Flocculibacter collagenilyticus: one gene and its partner. The protein of the gene in region 2 interacts with the protein of the main gene of each other region in a pairwise test. Links are inferred from orthologs where the notes say so. Each region holds a gene or a part of one and is shown on either strand. Other genes may lie near its edges. The genes, in order: lhgO and HUU81_RS00725.

Region 1 (3,081 bases), 2.9 Mb from region 2 along the record:
TTGAGCAGGTTATAACGTTGTCAGTGGGGCGGCAGGGGGTAATGATATTTGCTGCGACAATTAAGCACGCTATGGAAATATTGGGTTATCTACCAGAGCAAAGTACGGCTTTAGTGACAGGTAAAACACCTGCCAAAGATCGCGATACACTGATTGCACAGTTCAAGCGAAAGCAGTTAACGTTTTTAGTGAATGTATCCGTATTAACCACAGGGTTTGATGCGCCGCATGTCGATTTAATTGCTATTTTACGCCCCACCCAGTCAGTTAGTTTATACCAACAAATTGTTGGCCGTGGCTTGCGGTTGTCTTCTCAGAAAAAAGATTGTTTAGTGATTGATTATGCAGGCAATGGAATTAATATTTTTTACCCTGAAGTTGGACAAAAAAAGCCAAGCTCTGATAGTGAGTTAGTACAAGTATTTTGTCCTGCTTGTGGTTTTGCCAATGCCTTTTGGGGCAAGACCGATGGCGCAGGTAATATAACTGAGCATTATGGTAGAAAGTGCCAAGGCGTATTTGAAAGTGAGGACGATAGAATTGACTGTGATTATCGTTTTCGTTTTAAAGAATGTAATCAATGTAATGCCCAAAATGATATTGCTGCGCGCGAGTGTCATCAATGCGGAAGTGACATTATCGATCCTGATGAGCAATTAAAAAAAGCGCTCCGATTAAAAGATGCCAAAGTGATCCGTTGTGCAGGGATGAGTGCTGAGCAAAGTGGTCAGAATAATGAGAAGCTAGTGCTTATTTACCATGATGAAGATGGAGTTGAACTAAAAGAAACGTTCGATTTTAGTCATAATGGTTCAAAGCAGGTGTTTAATAGGTTATTTGGAAAGCGTTTTAAACAAGGAGCTGAACCAAAAACGTTTCATCACCCATCCGAGGTGATTAGCCAAATTACGTACTTTTCACACCCAGACTTTGTTGTAGCTCGTAAAGCGAAGCATTATTGGAAAATCCAAGAAAAAATCTTCGACTATGAAGGGAGTCATCGTAAAGCGAATCATTTGTAGCGCGCTCATTTATTTAAGTTATTCAGCTACGTTAAGTTTATCAGCTATATAGCGGCTTATTGGCAAGGCTGAGGTTGCAGCGGGCGATGGTGCATTACACACATGTAGCGAGCGTTTTGTTTGCATAAAGTGAAAATCATGAATAAGTTGCCCATTCTCTGCCATGGCTTGAGCACGTACTCCTGTTGGATGAGGCTGTAAGTCCTCTAAGGTGAGATTGGGGCAATATTTTTGAACAGCGCTGAGGTAACTAGATTTAAAAAATGCATTTTTGTATTCCCCTAATGCACTTTGCCAATGTATTTGCGCAAATTGCCAAAAGCCCTTGTAACTTAGGGTGCTAATGCTATCAGCAAAACTAAAGTTTAACCGCGAGTAGCCTTCACGTTTGAGCCCCAATACTGCGTTTGGACCTACCGTAACACTGCCATCTATCATGCGAGTTAAGTGTATGCCAAGAAAAGGAAAATCAGGGTTTGGTACAGGATAGATTAGGTGGTTAATTAACGGCGTGTGTTGTTGCGCGAGTTTGTAATATTCGCCGCGAAAAGGAATAATTCGAAAATCTGGTTTTATGCCTGCCAAGGTAACCAGTTTGTCTGCCATCAGTCCGCCACAGCAAATTAAGTGCTTTGTTGTGTGTGTTTGTAAGTGAGTGATAACACTTACATGATCAGTGGTTTCAATAATGTCTTTTACTTTTTGATCAAAATAAACAGTTCCTCCTAATTGTTCAAACTCGCGTAATAAGGTTCTACATACTTGTTTATAGTCAACAATGCCAGTTTGCTTTATTTTTAATGCGCCAACGCCAACAATATTAGGTTCTAGTGCTTTTAGATCTGTTGAGGATATGGCAATTGCATTAATACCATTCGCGTAGCAGTTTTGTTGTAACGTATGTAGTTGTTTAGCTTCACGTGTATCGGTTGCGACAATTAACTTGCCACATTGCTGATAGGGCAACTGGTGTTGTTGGCAAAATGCTAGGGTATCTATCAGCCCTTGTTTGCACAAATTGGCTTTAAGGCTACCTGGTTTATAGTAAACGCCGGCGTGAATAACGCCACTATTTCTACCTGTTTGATGTTTAGCTACATCTGACTCTTTTTCAATTAATGTTATACGAGCTTTAGGTAAGCGTTGCTGAAGGGTATAAGCAGTGGCGATACCAACGATACCGCCGCCAATTATTAGATAATCACACTGGCTCATTACAACTGCTTATATTTTAATGATGGAAAATAACTATCAATTAATCCTGATTGAGTAATGAATACAAGATTTGCTTTACGTTTTCCGGTTCAAATGGCTTATCGCACATTGCATCAACACCTGATTGAGCAATATTCGCTAAGTGTGTGTCATTAACCTCAGATGACACCATCAATATTGGAATGTGCGACTGGGTACTTTTTTGACGAATGAATTCAGTTAATTCACGTCCGTTAACTTCGGGCATATTATAGTCGGTAACTACAATATCAAACATGTGCTCTTGCAGTAAGCCAATGGCTTGTTTGCCATCTACCGCTTCCATTAAATGCTGCATGCCCAAATTAGTTAGCACGCGTTTGATGTGATTTCTTGCTAAGCGACTATCGTCGACGACAAGTACGCGTAAGTCGTGAACATCGAATAATTCAAGCTCTAATTCTGATGGTGCTAAAATGTCTAGCGTTGCATTAATCGCTTTCCCTAAGTGATCTTTTGAAAAAGGCTTAGGTAAAATTGCAACGACACCACTTTGCTTAAACTCTTCTAACTGAGACTTTCTTCTTTCACTAGACACAAGCATGAATGGTATATGTGCGAAGTCATCGTCACTTTTAAGCTTTCTCACCAATTCTAATGCATTGCCATCATTAAAATGAAGTGAACTGATGACTAAATCAGGCTTATGGTCGTTAAGGATGTCAACCGTTGCTGCAATACTGCCGGCCACTTCAACGTTATGAACGCCTTCTTCAGCAAGGTGTTTGACAATGATTTTACTTTGAGTGGGGGATGGCTCTAAAAGTAAAATTGATAAATCGCTGGGAGTGAGTTCTTGCATAAT
Region 2 (2,924 bases):
ACAATGCTACTTTTTTAGCTGATCAGGGGTTACAAGAATATAATGAGAGTATTGAAGCAGTCATCTCACGCTATCAGCAACTGCCTGAGACTGCCATTGTGAATGTAAGCGAAGGCTAAACGTTTAAATCGCTAGTTGCATGAACCACCATGTTGTAACTAGCGACGCAACGCCAAATCCGGTGCCATGTCTACATCGCCACTTTCATCAATGGTGATTGCATGATCATCACGCATAGCAACAACAACTCGCTGCCCTTCTACTGCACGTGTAAACAAACCTTCGTACCCATAAAATTCAACTTCGTTAAGAGTATAATGCTGCGCTACTGATAAAGAAGGGCGTTGCAGCGCATCAACTTGATGATGATTTCTTCTATTATGTATCATTGCAGTCAATTACCAAATTTAAATATTAACAAGATTGTAAAGTGATTTTGCGCACCATTATCATTGAAAGCATCCCTTGTGCCAATATTTTACATATTGATTTTATTAATTTTTTTTTCACATTAAAAAAAATATGTAAAATAAACCGACAAACATTTCGCTATATGAATAGGACAGGTGAAATATAAATGACACACTTTATTAATCTAGATACTTGGCACCGTAAAGATCAATACGAACTCTTTTTACATTACGAGCAACCTTTTTTTAATGTGTGCGCCCATGTAGATGTCACCGAAGCAGTTAAAATGTGCAACGAGCAAAAGCGGTCATTCTTTCTTAGCACATTATTCGCAGCGATTGATACCGCGAACCATTATGAGCCCATGCGCTATCGTATTGAAAATAATAAAGTAAGAGTATATGCACAATTAGATGCCAGCTGCACAGTATTAAATAAAGATCATAGCTTTAGCTTCTGCGACTTTGGTTACTCGCCGCAGTTATCATTATTTATTGAACAAGGCCAACGCAAAATTTCGGCGCATAAAGCAGGACAAAAAAGCCTCGACCCGCAACCATCAAAAAATAATGTGGTGCATTTTTCTGTACTGCCTTGGCTGCACTTCACTAGCTTCAGTAATCCTAGCCCTATTCCCCGGCAAGACAGTATCCCCAAAATTGTAATGGGGAAATACCAAGCGTATGGTGATAAAATCTTGATGCCTGTTTCTGTTGATGTTCATCATAGTCTGATGGATGGATTACATGTAGGTGAATATTTTGCACAATTGCAAGCAACGCTTAATCGGCTAGACTCGCTTTAACCAGCGAACTCTAGATTGCTCAATAAGCGCATTCTTTTTTAACTCGATTTTATAGGAACATTATTATGCCAAAGGCTTGCGCTTATCATATTTTGGTTAAGTCCAAAGACGAAGCCCTCAAAATTAAACAACAGCTTGATAAAGGCGGCGATTTTCAAAAACTGGCCAAAAAGCATTCTACCTGCCCATCTAAAAAGCGAGGGGGGGATTTAGGCGAATTTAATAAAGGGGATATGGTCAAGCCATTTGATGATGTGGTATTTAAGCTGCCTTTATATGAAGTACATGGGCCAATAAAAACGAAATTTGGTTACCACCTAATTAAAACGGTATACAGAAGTTAATCTCTGTATACCAACACTTTAATTAACAACCAGACTAAGTTTAGGCGATTTAAAGCACCATTTTGCCAATAACTGTGCAAGCTTTTGCTCATCTAGCGGTTTCGTTAAATAGTCATCCATCCCTTGTTCTAGTAACGACTGCTTTTCTTCATTAAACGCAAAGGCGGTAAACGCCACAATAGGTGTTGTACGGTTTAGCTTGCCCAACTTAATATTACTTGCCACTTCTACCCCGCCCATTTCGGGCATCTGCACATCAGTAATGATCAAGTCAAATTGTTGCTGATCGGCTAATACGCAAGCTTGTTTACCACTGGTCACTGTTACTAATTCAATTGGATAAGTACGCATCACTAAACTCAGCAGCTGTAGGTTTGTTTCATTATCGTCAACGGCTAACACTTTAAATCGAGCAACTGGGCTAACGGATGAAACAACGTTTACAGCTGGAATACTGTTGGCCGTTGCTGCGGGTAAGGCATTAAGCTCAGCTACTGCATTAACTATTTTCTCTCGCGTTATCGGCTTTGGTAATACGGTTAATTCTGGTAGCGCGTCAATTTGCTGGTTCAATTTATCCCAAGGCGTAAATAACACGACCTTTCCAGCAAAACCAATTTCTTGACGACAAATATCAACAATATCTTTTACCGGTGGTAACACGCCTCGTTTATCAACACTTTGCGAGATAATTAAAATATCTGGATTAATATTATGCTGAAGACTTTGCCTTAACTCTTTAATGGAACGACAAATGGTTAGCGCTGTTTGCAAGCACGCGCAACTTTCAAAAAGGGCATGGGCGGCTTCAATGTTCGTTTCAAAGAACATGATTTTTTCTGGTACAGCACCCGCCGTTCGAATATATGAGATATCTTTAATGCTATTGGGTAACTGAATAATAAACTCAGCGCCTAATCCTTCAATACTCTTTAACGAAACCGAGCCACCTAATTTTTCAATAATGGTTTTACTGATTGATAAACCAAGTCCTGAGCCACCGTATTGACGAGAAGGATCGCTGCTCGCGTTACCTAACGAGGTAAATAACATCTCTTGCTGATTAGTGCTCAGCCCCATGCCCGTGTCTTTTACCACGATCTGAAGGTCGGCACTCTCATCTACAATCTTCGCTTCAATACTTAAGCTGACATACCCGTCATCTGTAAATTTAATCGCGTTATTAATTAAGTTAATCAATACCTGTTTTAAACGATACTGATCACTTTCAATCACCAAATCACTGCGACCTTCATTGATAATAAATTCAATGCCTTTTTCATGCGCAATCGGCGCAACAATGCGTGAAACACCTTCAACTAATTCGGTGAGAGCAAACTGACTGTATTTAAACTCCATTTCCC

What was found.
Region 1: the proteins of HUU81_RS00725 (region 2) and lhgO interact in binary tests that used the Escherichia coli proteins (3 or more experiments, as listed by UniProt). The link is inferred for Flocculibacter collagenilyticus from one-to-one orthologs.

What each region holds. Positions count from the first base shown.
Region 1 is NZ_CP059888.1:3,022,198-3,025,278, reverse strand. What follows is about bases 140-2,968. They hold lhgO (L-2-hydroxyglutarate oxidase), read right to left. Parts: upstream 2,238-2,968; coding sequence 1,041-2,237; downstream 140-1,040. Other genes in these bases: HUU81_RS13435 (response regulator), read right to left, coding at 2,278-2,968; HUU81_RS13445 (DEAD/DEAH box helicase), read left to right, coding at 140-1,022. Also shown: more of HUU81_RS13445, read left to right, coding at 1-139; more of HUU81_RS13435, read right to left, coding at 2,969-3,078. UniProt on the Escherichia coli protein: Catalyzes the dehydrogenation of L-2-hydroxyglutarate (L2HG) to alpha-ketoglutarate and couples to the respiratory chain by feeding electrons from the reaction into the membrane quinone pool.
Region 2 is NZ_CP059888.1:157,153-160,076, reverse strand. What follows is about bases 249-2,920. They hold HUU81_RS00725 (peptidylprolyl isomerase), read left to right. Parts: upstream 249-1,281; coding sequence 1,282-1,560; downstream 1,561-2,920. Other genes in these bases: HUU81_RS00720 (response regulator), read right to left, coding at 1,579-2,920; HUU81_RS00730 (CatA-like O-acetyltransferase), read left to right, coding at 578-1,216; HUU81_RS00735 (hypothetical protein), read right to left, coding at 249-389. In the rest of the region: HUU81_RS00740 (cysteine synthase A), read left to right, coding at 1-119; more of HUU81_RS00735, read right to left, coding at 159-248; more of HUU81_RS00720, read right to left, coding at 2,921-2,924. UniProt on the Escherichia coli protein: PPIases accelerate the folding of proteins. It prefers amino acid residues with hydrophobic side chains like leucine and phenylalanine in the P1 position of the peptides substrates.